2 linked regions of the Aromatoleum petrolei genome follow. The protein of the gene in region 2 interacts with the protein of the main gene of each other region in a pairwise test. Links are inferred from orthologs where the notes say so. Each region holds a gene or a part of one and is shown on either strand. Other genes may lie near its edges. The genes, in order: ftsZ and rlmN.

The links.
Region 1: the proteins of rlmN (region 2) and ftsZ interact in binary tests that used the Escherichia coli proteins (3 or more experiments, as listed by UniProt). The link is inferred for Aromatoleum petrolei from one-to-one orthologs.

What each region holds. Positions count from the first base shown.
Region 1 is NZ_CP059560.1:1,802,928-1,811,802, forward strand. What follows is about bases 6,035-8,875. They hold ftsZ (cell division protein FtsZ), read right to left. Parts: upstream 8,105-8,875; coding sequence 6,965-8,104; downstream 6,035-6,964. Other genes in these bases: lpxC (UDP-3-O-acyl-N-acetylglucosamine deacetylase), read right to left, coding at 6,035-6,758; ftsA (cell division protein FtsA), read right to left, coding at 8,250-8,875. In the rest of the region: bifunctional glutamate N-acetyltransferase/amino-acid acetyltransferase ArgJ, read right to left, coding at 1-544; ToN1_RS08270 (HDOD domain-containing protein), read right to left, coding at 629-2,176; preprotein translocase subunit SecA, read right to left, coding at 2,266-4,989; ToN1_RS08280 (DciA family protein), read left to right, coding at 5,157-5,591; ToN1_RS08285 (hypothetical protein), read right to left, coding at 5,639-5,827; more of lpxC, read right to left, coding at 5,838-6,034. UniProt on the Escherichia coli protein: Essential cell division protein that forms a contractile ring structure (Z ring) at the future cell division site. The regulation of the ring assembly controls the timing and the location of cell division.
Region 2 is NZ_CP059560.1:3,518,926-3,527,727, reverse strand. The notes cover bases 1,958-4,725. They hold rlmN (dual-specificity RNA methyltransferase RlmN), read right to left. Parts: upstream 4,025-4,725; coding sequence 2,891-4,024; downstream 1,958-2,890. Other genes in these bases: ndk (nucleoside-diphosphate kinase), read right to left, coding at 4,110-4,535; pilW (type IV pilus biogenesis/stability protein PilW), read right to left, coding at 2,094-2,894; ToN1_RS16135 (helix-turn-helix domain-containing protein), read right to left, coding at 1,958-2,097. Also shown: ispG (flavodoxin-dependent (E)-4-hydroxy-3-methylbut-2-enyl-diphosphate synthase), read right to left, coding at 1-1,098; more of ToN1_RS16135, read right to left, coding at 1,114-1,957; ToN1_RS16115 (GGDEF domain-containing protein), read left to right, coding at 5,171-6,481; ToN1_RS16110 (EAL domain-containing protein), read right to left, coding at 6,550-8,802.

The sequences.
Region 1 (8,875 bases), 1.7 Mb from region 2 along the record:
CCTTGCTGATGCCCGTCAGCGTGACCGTGCGCCCCGCGATCGTCACTTGGCGCGACAGCGCCTTGGCGATGGTGTCGGTTGTCATGATCGCATGCGCGGCATCGAACCATCCGTCGGCGCACAGGTTGGCCTGAGCGGCGGGAAGCCCGGCCACCAGACGATCGACGGGTAGCGGCTCGAGGATCACACCCGTCGAAAACGGCAGGACCTGCTCGGGCGCGACGCCGAACAACGCGGCGACGGCCGCGCAGGTCGTCTTGGCATTCGCGAGCCCCGCCTCGCCCGTTCCCGCGTTTGCGACGCCGGTGTTGATCACGAGCGCGCGGATGTCGCCGCCCGGAAGGTGGTCCTTGCACACCTGCACGGGTGCGGCGCAGAATCGGTTGAGCGTGAACACCCCTGCCACACGGCTGCCGGGCGCCACTTCGATGAGGGTCAGATCGCGACGGTTCTGCTTGCGGATCGCGGCTTCGGCAACCCCGAGGCGGACGCCTGCGACCGGGCGCAGTTCCGAGGCAACCGGGGTGGAGAGGTTAACGGGCATGACGGATCTCCATCGGGCAAAGGGCGGCGGGAGCCGCCGCGGGTTCATCGGATGTCGGCAAGCTCATTGCTGCAAGGTCATGCATCATCCGTTCTGGCGTGACGACGAGGCCGCGGTGACGGCGAGCGAGACTTGCTGGGCAAACAGTTGGAAGGCTTCGAAACGTTCGTCGTCGACACCCTTTGCCGCGTGGGTGCGATCGGCGTAGAAGAGGCCGATCGGGCGTCCCTGTGCGAGGATGGGCGCAATGCAGGCATTCGCGGGATCAGCCGCAAGCTGCAGGCGATCGACGCGGATCCCGGGCGGCGTCTGGCCGGGACCGAAGCGCATCGCGCGCGGATTGCGGAAGAATTCGTTGAACAGATCGCCAGGCGTGCCGTCGAGCGAGAAGATGAACGCCTGCCGCAATCCCTCGGCACTCCCCCCGAGTGCCGTTTTGCCGATGAGCTGCAGGCGGTTCGGCGACAGCAGCGCGAACAGCACGCGGTCAAAACCGACACCGCGATAAATGCCTTCGAGCACGAGCTGCAGGATTTCGTTGAGATTCGCCCCCGCCGCAATGCGGCCCGAGATCTCCCGCAGGATCCTGAGCTGGAGATTGGGGTCGGGCTCCATCGAGGGAGCCTCGGCCATTTCCGTTTCGGCGGGTTCCACGACGCCTGCGGCGGGAGTCGGCCGCGGAATCAGTTCGCCCACCTCGGCAGCGCCGAAATAACCCGCGATGCGCGCCGCCTCGACACTGTTGATGGCGAGTTCCTCGCGCATCGCCTCGGACGAAATCCCGGCGAAGGTCGCCAAGCCGCGCACGAGCTTGTCCAGCCCGGGGGTATCCCACCCGTTCTCGACCTCCGCCGCGAAGCGGTGGGCGAAGTGGATGGCCTGCTCGGGCACGCCCGCGCGGGCGCTGCCATCGAGCACGGACTGGAGCAATGAGCCCAGCTTCCACTCGCGCGCCAGCCCCTGCGAGAGCTGCCGCAAGCGGAAGCCGAGCACGCTCATCTGGGCCTCGTCATCCGACTGGCCGGCGGCAAGGGCCTCGTCCAGCCGCTGCGCAAGTTTGCCGCCGAAACACCAGAAGGCCATCTCGCCGACCCGCGACAACAGTGCGGCAATGAACACCTCTTCGGAGCGTCCGTCGCGTCGCAGGGCCGCCAAGGCGCGCGCCTGCACCGCGGCATGGAACACACGCGCCATCTCGGCCACAACACGCTGTCGGATGCCGCCCGTCAAGAGGGCGTCGATCACGCGGATCGCGATCGCTATTTCAGCGACGGCATTGAAGCCGAGCACGACGATGGCGCGGCTGATGGTGCTCACCGCCTGGCGCGAGGGGTTGTACAGGACGCTGTTGGCGAGCTTGAGCACCTTCGCGGTCATTGCCGCGTCCTGCAGAATGGCCTGAGCAAGCTTGCCGGTCGGGGATTTTTCATCCTCGGTGACGGCGTGAATCAGCGCTACCGTTGCACCGAGAGCGGGCATCTCCTGATCGCGGATGAACGCGACCCACTCCCCGAGGCCGCGCGGCTCGCGCCCCGCCGGCCCGGCCGCCTCCTCCGGAACGCCGAGGCGCAGCTCCGGAAACAGGATGGACTCACCGGAGCACCTGCCCTTGGGATCAGTCGGCCCGGTCATGCGCGTAAAAGCCGCATGCAAAGCCAGGAACGGCCCGCTCGGGGCCGTTCAGGGACGCGGCGGGAAAGCGTCTGACCGCCCATCCTGCCTCAGCTCAGCTTGCCGTGGCAGTGCTTGTACTTCTTGCCGGAGCCGCAGGGGCAGGGGTCGTTGCGTCCGACCTTCGGAGCCTGCGCAACGGCCGTGCCGCCCTCCTGCGCCTGCGATGCGGCGCCAAGCGCCTCGTCGTAGTCGGCGTGGTGATACTGGACATTATCCAGCTCGGGCGGGTGCTCAGCCTCCTCCAGCTGCGATTCGGTGCGGACCTGCACGGTCATCAGCAGCTTGGACACTTCGCTGCGCACGGTCTCGAGCAGGCCTTCGAACAGCTCGAAGGCCTCGCGCTTGTATTCCTGCTTCGGGTTCTTTTGCGCGTACCCGCGCAGATGGATGCCCTGCCGCAGATGATCGAGTGCGGCCAGGTGCTCGCGCCAATGCGTATCGAGGCTCTGCAGCATCACGTCGCGCTCGAACTTGTGCCACGCGCCCGCGTCGACCAGCGCGACCTTCGCGGCATAGGCCTCGTCGGCCGCGGCGAGGATGCGCTTCAGGATCGTTTCGTCGTCGAGGTTGGACTCGGCCTTCAGCCACTCGCCCACCGGGAGGCGGAGCTGGAATTCTGCAGCGAGCGCCTGCTCCAACGCGGGGATGTCCCACTGCTCCTCGACACTGTCGACCGGCACGTAGATGCGGAAGGCGTCGTGAAGCACGCCCTGGCGCATGGCGTGGATGGTGTCGGAGATGTCCTCGCTCTCAAGGAGCTCGTTGCGCTGCTGGTAGATCACCTTGCGCTGGTCATTGGCGACGTCGTCGTATTCGAGCAGCTGCTTGCGGATGTCGAAGTTGCGCTGCTCAACCTTGCGCTGGGCCGACTCGAGCGAGCGGGTGACCATGGCATGCTCGATCGCCTCGCCCTCGGGCATCTTCAGGCGCACCATGATCGCGTTCAGGCGCTCGCCGGCGAAGATCTTCATCAACGGATCCTCGAGCGACAGGTAGAAGCGCGAACTGCCCGGATCGCCCTGACGGCCCGCGCGACCGCGCAGCTGGTTGTCGATGCGGCGCGACTCGTGCCGCTCGGTGCCGACGATGTGCAGGCCGCCCGCCGCGAGCACCTGATCGTGCACCTTCTGCCACTCCTCGCGCATCGCGGCGATGCGGGCGTCCTTCTGGTCCTGCGCCAGCGCATCGTCGTCGCGGATCGCCGCAAGCTGGCGCTCGATGCTGCCCCCGAGCACGATATCGGTACCGCGGCCGGCCATGTTCGTTGCGATCGTGATCACACCGGGGCGGCCCGCCTGCGCGACGATCTCCGCCTCGTGTTCGTGCTGCTTGGCGTTGAGCAGCTGATGCGGCAGCTTCTCGCGCTGCAGCAGCCCGGAGAGGAATTCGTTGATCTCGATCGAAGTCGTGCCGACCAGCACCGGCTGGCCGCGGCCGACGCACTCGCGGATGTCGGCGATCACCGCATCCCACTTTTCCTTGGCGGTGCGATAGACCTTGTCGTTGTCGTCACGGCGCTGCATCGGACGGTTGGTCGGCACCACCACCGTTTCCAGGCCGTAGATCTGATGGAATTCGTAGGCTTCGGTGTCGGCCGTACCGGTCATGCCGGCGAGCTTGCCGTACATGCGGAAGTAGTTCTGGAAGGTGATCGAGGCGAGGGTCTGGTTCTCGGCCTGGATGCGCACGCCCTCCTTGGCTTCGACCGCCTGGTGCAGCCCCTCGGACCAGCGGCGGCCGGCCATCAGGCGGCCGGTGAATTCGTCGACGATCACCACCTCGTTGTTCTGCACGACGTAGTGCTGGTCCTTGAAGTACAGTGCGTGCGCGCGCAGCGCCGCATAGAGGTGATGCACGAGGAGGATGTTGCCCGGGTCGTACAGGCTCGATCCCTCCGCCAGCAGTCCCATGCGCGTGAGGATCTGCTCGGCGTTCTCGTGACCCTGCTCGGTGAGGAGCACCTGGCGCGCCTTGAGGTCCAGCGTGTAGTCGCCGGGCTTGGTGACGTCCTCGCCCTCACCTTCCTGCTGCGTGAGCATCGGCGCCACCTGGTTGAGCTTGAGATACAGCTCGGTGTGGTCCTCGGCCTGGCCGGAAATGATCAGCGGGGTGCGCGCCTCGTCGATGAGGATGGAGTCCACTTCATCGACGATCGCGAAATTGAGGCCACGTTGCACGCGCTCGCTGGTGGAATACACCATGTTGTCGCGCAGGTAGTCGAAGCCGAACTCGTTGTTCGTACCGTAGGTGATGTCCGCGCCGTAGGCGGCCTGCTTTTCCTCGTGCGTCATGCGCGACAGGTTGCAGCCGGTGGTCAGCCCGAGGAAGCCGTAAATGCGCCCCATCCAGTCCGCGTCACGGCTGGCGAGGTAGTCGTTGACGGTCACGACGTGCACGCCCTTGCCCGTCAGCGCATTGAGGTAGGCCGGCAAGGTGGCGACCAGCGTCTTGCCTTCGCCGGTGCGCATCTCGGAGATTTTCCCGCTGTGCAGCACCATGCCGCCGATCAACTGCACATCAAAGTGGCGCATGCCGTGGACGCGTTTCGCCGCTTCGCGCACGACCGCGAAGGCTTCCGGCAGCAGGCTGTCCAGGCTTTCGCCGTTCGCGACGCGCTGCCTGAATTCTTCCGTCTTGGCCCGCAGGGCCTCGTCCGTCAGGGCCGAGATCGTCGGCTCCAGGGCATTGATGGTGCGTACCGTCTGGGAATACTGGCGGATGAGGCGGTCGTTGCGACTACCGAAAATTTTCTTGAGCAGGCCGGAAATCATGTGGGTATCTGGTGGGACCGATTCGGCAAAGCGGGAAGTTTAGCATGCCGGCCGCAAGCCCCCGCAGGGGATGCGGCGACCACCCGCCTGATCAGCCGGGAACATCGCGCTTGCGGCCCGGGCACGTGCGACCTACCATCAGGGCGCACTCCGACTACGGCATCACCATGACCCAGCTCATCCAGCGCTTCCTGGGCACCGGCGACGCGCTCGCTCGCCTGAAGGACCACGCGGCGCGCCTGATGCGCCTGCAGACGCTGCTCCAGCAGCACCTCCCGCCCGCGCTCTCGTCGGCCTGCTCGGTCGCCAACCTGAAGGGCGACACGCTGGTCCTGCTCGCCAATGGGGGCGCTGCGGCCGCGCGCCTCAAACAGATCGCACCGTCACTGGTGGAGCAGTTTGCAGCGGCAGGGCTGCCGATCAAGACTGTGCAGGTGAAGGTGAAGGTGCTGGAGACGCGCGAGGAGCGGCGCCCGCCGCCGCAACGCACGATCTCCGAAGGCGGCAGCCGCAGCATCGAGGATTTTTCGGCGACGCTCCCGGCCGATTCGCCGCTGCGCGAGTCGCTCGAGCGCCTGGTGCGGCGCAGCCGCCGCGACTGACTTTCGTCCAGACAATCACGCGCGCCGTTGAGGCGCGCGGGCGACGGCTACGCGAACGGGACGAACACCCGTTCGAGCGCGAATAGTGCGAGGAACACGAACAGCACGACGATACCGGCACGGAAGCAGTTCCACGCCCACAGTCGATACCTGGGATTGCCGGTGAGCAGCCACGCGACGAGCGACCCGCCGATGCCGATCACGGCGAGGATGGCGAACAGCCGGATCACCAGCATCGCAGGCGACTCAGGCGGCGAGCGAGAGTTCGAACTGGTGGCTGACCGCCGCCGGGGTCGCGGCGTCCTGCTCGAACGTCACGATCTCCCAGGCGCTGCTGTCCTCGAGCAGCACGCGCAGGACCTGGTTGTTCAGCGCATGGCCGGCCTTGTGCGCGGAATAGCGGGCGAGCAGCGGATGGCCGCACACGTAGAGGTCGCCGATCGCATCCAGGACCTTGTGCTTGACGAACTCATCGACGTAACGCAAGCCCTCGGCATTGAGCACGCGGTATTCATCCATCACGATCGCGTTATCCAGGCTGCCTCCGAGCGCGAGGCCGTTGGCACGCATGAACTCCACGTCCTGCATGAATCCGAAGGTGCGCGCGCGGGCGACGTCGCGGACATAGGAATGCTCGGCAAAATCGATGCTCACCTGCGTCGAGGTCTTGTCGATCGCGGGGTGGTTGAACACGATGGAAAAATCCAGCCGGAAGCCGTCGTAGGGCTCGAGGCGCACCCACTTGTCGTCCTCGCGATACTCGACGGCCTTCTTCACGCGCAGGAAGCGCTTGGGCGCCTGCTGCTCCTCGATGCCCGCGGACTGCAGCAGGAACACGAACGGACCCGCACTACCGTCGAGGATCGGGATTTCGGGGGCGTCGACGTCGACGTGCAGGTTGTCGATACCAAGGCCGGCAAGGGCCGACATGAGGTGTTCGATGGTGCCGACCTTGGCGCCGTCACGCTCGAGACCCGAGCACATGCGCGTGTCGCACACGGAATACGGGTCGGCCGGAAAATCCACGACCGGATCGAGATCGACGCGGTGGAAGACGATGCCGGTATCGGGCGCAGCCGGACGCAGCACCAGCTGGACCTTGCGTCCGCCGTGCAGCCCGACGCCGGTGGCCTTGATGAGCGATTTAAGGGTGCGCTGCCTGATCATTGTTGAATTCCCGTTACACGACAGCAGTTTAGCACGCACAGCAACGATCACACGGTAAGCTTGGTTGCAACGCAACATGCAACACAGCGTTGCCGCGGATTGCCGTCACGCCTCCGTGCCCGGCGCGGGAACGGAAACGGGCGCGTGCCGCAGACCGGAGGCGACGGTCCGCAGCACGCGCCCGTTATGGGCGGAGCCGGTAATGCTCAGTCGGCCTGCTTGCGCAGGAAGGCCGGGATGTCGTACGTCCCCATGCCGTTGGCGCTCATCGCCTCGACCTGCGTGCGACGATTGGTGCGGATGACCGCCGGCACGTCCAGATTGGTCAGGTCGATGCCGCCGACCGACGGGCCGTAGGTACCGGTGCCCTGCACAACCTGCATCACCGGCTGGCGCGCGGCACGGGGCACGCCGAGGCCGGTGGCGACGACGGTGACGCGGACACGGTCTTCCATCGACTCGTCGAACACGGTGCCGTACTTGACGAAGGCTTCGGGTGCGGCGAAGGCCTGGACGGTCTTCACGGCATCGCGCACTTCCGACATCTTCAGCGAACGGCTGGCGGTGATGTTGATCAGCACGCAGCGTGCGCCGGACAGCTCGGTGCCCTCGAGCAACGGGCTCACGGCGGCCTGCTCGGCGGCGATGCGCGCACGGTCCATGCCGGAGGCTTCGGCGGACCCCATCATTGCGCGGCCCATCTCGCCCATCGCGGTGCGCACGTCCTGGAAGTCGACGTTCACGAGACCAGGCACGTTGATGATCTCGGCGATACCGCCGACGGCGCTGCGCAGCACGTTATCGGCCGAGCGGAAGCAGTCCTCGAAGCCGGCGTCGTCGCCATACACCTCGAGCAGCTTGTCGTTGAGGACGATGATCAGCGAGTCGACGTAGCGGGTCAGCTCTTCGACACCGCTTTCGGCAACGCGCAGGCGGTTCTCGAAGTCGAAGGGCTTGGTCACCACCGCGACGGTCAGCACGCCCATCTCCTTGGCGATCTCCGCCACGACGGGCGCTGCGCCGGTGCCGGTGCCACCACCCATGCCGCCGGTGATGAAGCACATGTGGGCGCCATCGAGCGCCGCGGCGATCGCGTCGCGCGAGTCCTGCGCGGCCGCGCGGCCGGCTTCGGGCTTGGAACCCGCACCCAGGCCGGAGCTGCCCAGCTGGATCTTGTTCGGGGCGAGGCAGCGATTGAGCGCCTGCGCATCGGTGTTGGCGACGATGAATTCGACGCCCTGCACCCCTTCCCTGATCATGTGGTCGACGGCATTGCCGCCGGCACCGCCGACGCCGATCACCTTGATGATCGTGCCGGTCTGCTCCTTCTCAACGATTTCAAACATTTGCCTCGCCTCCAGAAAAACAACCCCGATATGCACCGAGCTGCCGCCAAACCTACATTTAGTAATAAATCAAAAGTTTACAACTAAATAAGGGAGTCAGATCAACAACTCATTCAATTTGGCTGAAAAATTCCACGCCGTTACGTCAAAAATTCTTTTCGAACCACGCCTTCATGCGTCCGAACACCTGTTTCACGCTGCGCGTCTCGCGCGCCAGCATGCCGCGACGACGCTGGGCATGGCCTTCCATGACCAAACCCATGGCCGTGGCATAGCGCGGGTGACACACGACATCCGCCAGGCCACCCGAGTACTGCGGCGCGCCGACGCGCACCGGCATGTGGAACACTTCCTCGCCGAGTTCGACCATGCCGAGCATCACGGACGAACCGCCCGTCAGCACGATGCCCGAGGAGAGCAGCTCCTCGTAGCCGCTGCGGCGCAGCTCGGCCTGCACGAGCTCGAACAGTTCCGACACGCGCGGCTCGATCACGTCCGCGAGGCGCTGGCGCGACAGTGGACGCGGCGGGCGGTCGCCGACGCCGGGCACCTCGATCATCTCCTCGGGGTCGGCCAGCGTGTGCATGGCGACGCCGTGACGGATCTTGATTTCCTCCGCTTCCGAGGTCGGCGTGCGCAGTGCCATCGCGATGTCGTTGGTGATCTGGTCGCCCGCGACCGGCAGCACCGCGGTGTGGCGGATCGCGCCGTGCGTGAACACCGCAATGTCGGTGGTGCCGCCGCCGATGTCGACCAGGCAAACGCCGAGTT
Region 2 (8,802 bases):
GGCGTGCTTGCTCTCGCCGGGCCCGTTGACGACGCAGCCCATGACGGCGAGCGTCATGTTCTCGACGCCGTCGTACTGCTCGCGCCAGACGGGCATCTGCTCGCGCACGTAGGTCTGGATCGTCGACGCGAGTTCCTGGAAGAAGGTGCTCGTCGTGCGGCCGCAGCCCGGGCAGGCGGTGACCATGGGCGTGAAGGCGCGCAGCCCCATGGTCTGCAGGATCTCCTGCGCGACGACGACTTCCTGCGTGCGGCTGCCGTTGGGCTCGGGCGTGAGCGAGATGCGGATGGTGTCGCCGATGCCTTCCTGCAGCAGCACGGCGAGCGCGGCCGTGGAGGCGACGATGCCCTTCGAGCCCATGCCAGCCTCAGTCAGGCCTAGATGCAGCGGGTAGTCGCAGCGGCGCGCCATCTCGCGATACACGGCGATGAGGTCCTGCACACTGGACACCTTCGCCGACAGGATGATGCGGTCGCCGCCGAGGCCGTATTCCTCGGCCTTGGCCGCGGATTCGAGGGCGGAAACGACGAGCGCTTCACGCATCACCGCGCCGGCGTCGCGCGGCTCGGCGAGCTTCGCGTTCTGGTCCATGACGCGTGCGAGCACGGACTGGTCGAGACTGCCCCAGTTCACGCCGATGCGCACGGGTTTGTCGTACTTGCAGGCGAGTTCGACGATGGCCGCGAACTGCGGATCGCGCTTGGCGCCCGCACCGACATTGCCCGGGTTGATGCGCAGCTTGGCAAGCGCTTCGGCACACGCGGGGAAGTCGGTGAGGAGTTTGTGGCCGTTGTAGTGAAAGTCGCCGACCAGCGGGACGTCAATGTTGAGCGCCAGCAGGCGGTCGCGGATGTGCGGCACGGCCTTCGCTGCAGCCTCGTTGTTGACCGTGATGCGCACCAGCTCGGAGCCCGCGCGCGCGAGCTCGGCAACCTGCATCGCGGTGCCGAGGACGTCGGCGGTGTCGGTGTTGGTCATCGACTGCACGACGACGGGGGCGTCGGAGCCGATCAGGACGCGTCCGACGCGGACCTGGCGCGTGCGGTGGCGCGGCAGGGAACCGGCGTGGTTGTCGGGACGGGAGTCGGTTGTTGGGATCGTAGCCAAGTCAGCTCACTCCAGGGTGAATCTCGCGACACTGACGCGCACGTGGGGCGTCAGGTCGTACGGCTTGCCGCGATAGTCGAGGGACACCTGCTTGGCGTTACCGACGACCAGCGCAAAGGGGGGTTTGCCTTGCACGGTGCGCGAACTGCCGGCGCCGTTGATCCCCGAATAGACGATGGCGCCGCCTGCATCGCGTACCTCAACCCACGAATCGCCCTCGAATCGGAACACGAGGTGCACGACACCCTCGGCAGCGGGCGCCGGGGCGGCGGGGGCCGCTGTCTGCGCGACGGGGGCCGCAGGCGGCACCACCGCGGGCGCTGCGGGGACCGGCGCAACGGTCGCTGACGGGGGGGCAAGCGGAACGGCTGCCGGCGCGGCTTCGGGCGCGGCCGGCTGCGCCGAAGGGGCGACCGGCTGCGAGGGCACGACGCCGCTCTCGGCGAGTGCGGATTCCGACACCTGCCCTTGCGGGGCAGCGGCAACGCTGGTCAGCGGAGGCGTCAGCTGCGCCGCGCGTTCGGTGACGCTCTCGGCGACATCGGCATTCTCCGCCGGCATGCGGAACCAGTCGAAGTACCAGCCCACGAGCACGAGGAGCAGGAGCGCGCCGGCGATCAGGCCGACGGGAAGCTGCACCGAGCGCCCGCCGCTGCCGTTCGGCATCACGCCTACGGCGTTCGACACCGGCGCGAGCTCGACGGCCCGGGGAGCGACTGCGGACTCGAAGGCTGCCAGCACGACAGCCGGATCGACCCCGAGGTAGCGGGCGTAGTTGCGCAGGAAGCCGCGCGCGAATGCGGTGCCGGGCAGGAGGTCGAGCCGCCCCGCCTCCATCGCCTCGATCTGCCGGCTGGTCAGCTTGAGGGAATGCGCGACATCGCTCGCCGTTTCGCCGCGGGCTTCACGCAACTGCCGAAGTTGCGCGCCCATCTCGGCAGCCTGGTCGGACGATGCCGCCTCCTGCCGGTCCAGATGCACTTCTGTCACTCGTAATTTCCCTGGATCATCGTCTGGTATTCGGGGCTGTCGGCGAAGCGGCCGCGCAACTGGGCGGCGTAGCTCGCCTCGGCGTCGCGGTTGCCCAGGCGGCGCGCGGTACGCAGCCCCAGCCACACCGATTGCGGTGTCGGCTCGCCCTGCTGGTGCAGATCGACGAGCAGCGCGCTCGCGACGTTATAGGCGCCGCGCCGGTAGGCGATGCCGGCGAGCTGGTAGATCGCCTGACGGTTCGCCGGGTCGGTCTGCACGGCGCGACGGAATTCCGCCTCCGCCGCCGTGTCATTGTTTTGGCGCAGATAGCACAGTCCGGCGTTGGTGTAGGGCCGCGTCGGCGTGCGGTAGTACGGGTTGCGCGCCGACGACGCGAGCCGCGCGAGACCGTCCTGCACGTTTCCATTGACGCACTGGAACCAGCCGAAGCTGTTGTTGAACTCAGGATCGTTCGGTGCAATCTCGAGGGCGCGCAGGAAGTTCTCGCGGGCCGCGTTCCCGTCGTCGATCGCCATGTACACCAGCCCCATCAGGTGGTAGGCCGGCGCGTAGTTGGACTGATTCTGCAGCGCCACGCGCGCCTCGTCGAGCGCGACGGCGTAGTTGCCGAGCTGGAGGTAGGCGCCACCCAGTTCGACGTGAACCTTGGCCGTCGCCTCGCCCTTGCCCGACACGGGCATGTCCGCCACGGGACGATCCGCAAGCGGCGAGCCGGCGGTGTTCATGGTGGCATTGCAGCCGGCGAATGCCAGCGCGAACAACGGGAGCGACAGCTTCACGAAGAGCCGGGTCATGCACGATCCTCCATCGATTTCACAAGGCGAACGGTGCGGCGCGTGCGGTCCTGGACCTGCCCCGCAAGCTGGCCGCAGGCGGCATTGACGTCGTCGCCGCGCGTCTTGCGCGTGGTCGTGACAATACCCGCATCGATCAGGATACCTGCAAAGCGGCGTATGCGTTCGGGTTGGGAACGGTCGAAACCGGAATTCGGGAAGGGGTTGAACGGGATCAGATTGAACTTGCACGGCACGTCGCGCACGAGGGCGACGAGCGCGCGCGCATGTGCATCGGAGTCATTGACGCCGTCGAGCATGACGTATTCGAAGGTGACGAAGTCGCGCGGGGCGCGTTCGAGGTAGCGCCGGCACGCGGCCATCAGCTCGCGCAGCGGATATTTCTGATTGATCGGCACGAGACGGTCGCGCAGCGCGTCGTCGGGCGCATGCAGCGACACGGCGAGCGCGACCGGGCATTCCTCGCGCAGGCGGTCCATCGCCGGCACGATACCGGAAGTGGACACGGTGACACGGCGGCGCGAAAGGCCGTAGGCGTGGTCGTCGAGCATCAGGCGCAGCGCGGTGACGACGTTGTCGAAGTTCGCGAGCGGCTCGCCCATGCCCATCATGACGACGTTGCTGATGACGCGGCCATTGTCCGCATCACCGTCGGCATCCTTCACCCCCGCGGGCGTCGAGGTACCACCCAGCAGCTTGTTGGCGAGCCACAGTTGGCCAATGATCTCGGCCGCGGTGAGGTTGCGGTTGAAGCCCTGCTTGCCCGTCGAGCAGAAGGCGCAGTCGAGCGCGCAGCCGGCCTGCGAGGAGATGCACAGCGTGCCGCGGTTGGTTTCGGGGATGAAAACGGCCTCGACGGCGTTGGCATTGCCGACATCCAGCAGCCACTTGCGCGTTCCGTCCTCCGAGATGCTGTCGCGGATGGCCTGAGGCGGACGGATGCACGCCTCCTGGGCGAGCTTCGCACGCAGGCTCTTCGCGACGTCGGTCATGTTGTCGAATTCGGTTTCGCCGAAACGGTGCATCCAGCGCATCACCTGGCGCGCGCGGAAGGGCTTCTCACCGCGCTCGGCAAACCAGGCGACGAGGCCGTCGACGTCGAAATCGAGCAGATTGACCGGTGTTTCCATGTGTTTCCTGTACTGCCCTCAAAATGCAATCGGCCCGCGACGCACGAAGTGCGCGGGCCGATGCGCGGGCGTAGCCCTGAGAGACTTAGCGGGCGTAAACGTTCATTCCGGGGAAGAAGAACGCGACTTCGACCGCGGCAGTTTCGGGCGCATCCGAACCGTGCACGGCGTTGGCGTCGATCGAGTCGGCAAAGTCGGCGCGGATGGTGCCCGGCGCCGCCTTCTTCGGGTCGGTGGCGCCCATCAGGTCACGGTTCTTGGCGATCGCGTTCTCGCCTTCGAGGACCTGGATCATCACCGGACCGGAGATCATGAAGGACACCAGATCCTTGAAGAAGGGGCGCTCCTTGTGCACGGCGTAGAACTGGCCGGCTTCGCGCTCGGACAGGTGCACCATCTTGGAAGCGACGATCTTCAGGCCCGCATCTTCGAAGCGCTGGTAGATCTTGCCGATCACGTTCTTGGCGACGGCGTCGGGCTTGATGATGGACAGGGTGCGTTCGATAGCCATTTGAAAAAACTCCGGTTTGAATCGGTCAGCGAAAAATGGGGCGCAAAAAGCGTAGCTCGCGATTCTAGCAGTTTTTCGTGACGCGCTCCCAGCACGGCAAAAACGCGTCCCGTACCGAAGGGCTCGCCGAACGCACTTCTTTCGCTGCAACAACCGTGACGTGCTTCTCGTGGAAAGCCATGAACCCAAACGGGGGATATTGACTCCGCGATGGCGCCGCCGAACGCACGGCACCCGCGGGTCGATCATGAGCAGGCGGACGAGCACGGATCGGATGACCGCGGCCTTCACCTACCCGATTTCGGCCAGCGCCTGGGCGTGCTCGGCGTGCGGGAAGCCGGGGACTTGTCACGACAATGTGCGGTATCTGACGGACAGTGCGCTAATGGAGTCCGGATGGGTAATACCGCCGCTGACGGCAGGGATGTGCATGGGAAAATAAATAGTTGTTTGACGAGCCTGTTGCAATGCCGACTCCTGCCCGCCTGGACGCCCCTCCCCCCTCGGACGTACCGCGTCAACGAGTCCCTTTCATCGCGGCGACGGCGATCCTGGTGCTCGCGGGATTGTTCACGTGGTACGCCATAGCGGACCGACGCACGACCATTGCCGAGGGCATAGAGACAACTGAGCAGATGGCAAGCCAGACCGCGCTGATCGCCGCGGGAACGCTGGAATCGGGCGAACAGTTGCTGCGCGCGATGGCGCTACTCGTCAGGCCGCCCGTGACAGTTCCCCGCCTCGACCCCGAGGCGGTACGCACGGCGCTGCTGGATTTACGCTCCGCCGCGCCGCACCTGATGGATCTGCTGATCCTCTCCAAGGACGGACGAATCGAGCACTGGACGGGCTCCGGCACACCGCCATCGGTCATGGAGCGCGAATATTACACAGCTCACTTGCGGCCCGACAGCGCGCTCTACGTCGGGCCGCCGCAGCTATCGAAGGTTCATGCCGGACGATGGTTCTTCGCCTTGAGCACTGCCCTGCGCGACACATCGGGCCGACTGACCAATGTTCTCGTCGTCATTATCGACGTCGACCTGCTACGCGAGCGCCTGACGCCGCGCAATCCGCACAACGGTCTCAGCCAAGCCCTGTTGAGCGAGGATGCGCGCATATATTCGCGCACGCCCGATCACGAACTCCACGTCGGCAAGCATCTGCCCCTCACACCGGAACGCAGCGGCGTGCTGGCCAGCAGCCCGTATGCGACCACTGTGACCATATCACCGCTCGACGGACAGGAACGCATCGTCGCCTATCAACATCTGCGCCTCTACCCGATGGTGGCTTCGGCAGCACTGCCGGTCGCTGAAGTTCTGGAGCGCTGGCACAAGCGGGTAATCACCGTATTTGTCCTGTGGCTGGCGCTGAGCGCGACCATCGTCGCGGTCGCCCGGCGCGCGGCGGCGGTCAGCCGCATCCAGCTGGAACACGCCAGCATCGACGGACTCACCGGGGTGTATAACCGGCGCTCGATCATGGCGTGTGCGGACGCATTCGAGAACAAGCCGGATCGCCGCGGGGAGTTGTCGATGCTGATGATAGACATCGACCACTTCAAGGAAATCAACGACACCTACGGCCACTTGGCGGGCGACGAGGCAATCCGCAGCATTTCACACCTGCTACGCGACGAGGTGCGAGCGAGCGACGTCGTCGGGCGCTATGGCGGCGAGGAGTTCCTCGTCCTGATGCCCGACACCGGCACCGAGGGCGCTGTCCACGTGGCGGAGAAGCTCCGGTCGGCGGTCGCAGCACGCATCGAATCGCCGAGGCCGATCACGATCAGCGTCGGCGTCGCCACGACCATCCGCGGCCAACGCTCGCTCGCGCAAACACTCGCTTGTGCCGACACCGCGCTTTACGAGGCGAAGCAGGCGGGTCGCAACTGCGTGCGCATCGCCCACCCTCACGCAGAACCCGCCGGCCCCACGAACTGAACGGTCTGCGCCCGGGAGTGCCGCGCTCGGGCCGGCCAGCGCGGCGAGGCTGTCGCAGTGCGTGCCACTCAGTCGCCGTCGAGGGACAAGACCCGGCCGGTTGCGAGCAGTGCGGCGTACTCGGCGGCGGGCACCGGTCGACTGAACAGGAATCCCTGCATCTCGTCACACGCGTTGGCGCGCAAGAACTCGAGCTGCGGGCGAGTTTCGACACCCTCTGCGACCACCGTCAGGTCCAGACTGTGGGCGAGCCCGATGACCGCGCGGCAGATCGCAGCATCTTCGGGATCGCTCGCGATGTCGCGCACGAACGCGCGATCGATCTTCAGCTGGTCGATGGGGAAACGTTTTAGATAGGCAAGGCTCGAGTAACCGGTGCCGAAATCGTCGAGCGCGACGCCGATACCGATTGCGTTAAGCTCGCGCAGCATCGCCACCGCACGGTCCACGTCGTGCATGACCGTGCTTTCGGTGATCTCCAGCTGCAGGCAGTGCGGATCGAGGCCGGCTGCCACCAAGGCCGCGCGCACCGTCTGCGGCAGATTCTCCTGGCGGAACTGGCGGGCCGAGAGATTGACCGCGACGGGCGGCACGGCGAATCCCTCGGCAATCCAGGCGGCTTGCTGGCGACAGGTCTCGCGCAGCACCCATTCGCCGAGCGGCACGATCAGCCCGGTGTCTTCGGCGACCGGGATGAAATCGGCCGGAGAAACCATGCCGCGCTCGGGATGCTGCCAGCGGACCAGGGCCTCGGCACTGGTTACCCGCCCGTCGCACAGGCTGGCCTTCGGCTGGTAGAACACCCGCAGCTCACCGTTGTCGATCGCGCTCCGTAGCGCGCTGGCCAGCGCGAGCTGCGCGGTGGCCCGCAGGTTCATTTCCGGCGCGTAGAAACGGAAGGCATTCCCGCCCGCCGACTTGGCGTTGTGCATGGCGATGTCGGCGGCCCCGAGAAGGGCTTCCGCGTCCTGTCCGTCGCGTGGAAAAAGGCTGATGCCGAGACTTGCGGTCGAGTACACCCCGTGGCCGGCGATGTCGAGCGGTGCAGCGACATCCTCGAGCAGCCGCCCCACCAGCGGCGCGACGTCCTCGGCGGCGGCCAGGTCGTCGAGCAGGATCGCGAATTCGTCGCTGGCCAGGCGTGCGACGGTATCGCCGTTGCGCAGCGGCCCCTGCAAACGGCGTGCGGCCTCCTTGAGCAAGATATCGCCGCGGGCCTGGCCAAGCGTGTCGTTGATGGCCTTGAAGCGGTCGAGGTCGAGCAGCGCGACCGCAACCGTCCGCCCATTGCGCCGGGCATGCACCAGCCCCTGCTCGAGACGATCACGGAACAGATGGCGATTGGCGAGTCCCGTCAGCGTGTCGTAGTGAGCCTGGTGGGCGAGCTCGCGCTCGGCGCGCTGACGCGCATCGCGCTCGCGCAGGCTGCGCAGCCCGTACGCCAGGTCGTTGGCGAGTTCCTCGAGCAGGGCGACCTCCTGGAGGTCGAAGGCGTCGCCCTCGCTGGCGTAGATATTGAGCGCGCCGACCGTTCGTCCCGCCGCAGTCAGCGGCAGCGCGATGCTAGAGGTGAAGCCGCGACGCTGGGCCTCGGTGCGCCATGGCGCGTAGGCCGGATCGCCGGGGATGTCAATGCAGGTTTGGGTGGTGCCCAACCGGATCGCACGGCCTGTCGGCCCTTGACCCGAAGGGACGTCCGCCCAGCTCACATCGAGTGTGCGCAGGTAATCCGCCCCCACGCCCGCCATCGCCGCAGGGTGCACCGAGCGCGCAGGATCGTCGAGCGCGAGACCGACCCAGGCCAGGCGATAGCCGCCAAGTTCGACGAGGTGCCCACAGACGGTTCCGAGTAGCTCGCCCTCATTCTGCGCGCGGACCAGCGCTTCATTGCACAAGGTGAGCATGCGCAGGGTGCGATTCAGGCGGCGCAGCTCGTTCTCGGCTCGCACCTGCGTCGAAATGTCACGCACGACGGCGATGACCTGCGCCTCGCCGTCATGCGCCATGACTGCCCGACTGATGTCGGCCGGAAACTCGCTGCCGTCGCGCCGCCGCGCAAAGATGCCCGGCCGGCGCATGCCATTCACATCAGAATGCGGCGTTCCGTGATAGTCCGAACGCTGCTCCGAATGCTGTGCCCTGAAACGCTCGGGCACGAGAAGCTCGACCGTCTGGCCGAGCAGTTCGCTCCGCGAGTAGCCGAACAGCATCTCGGTACGGGCGTTGACCATCGTGATGCGGCCGGCGGCGTCGGTAATGACCACGCCGTCGGCCGCCGACTCGAGGATGCTGCGGACGCGCGCCTCGCTGGCACGCAGGGT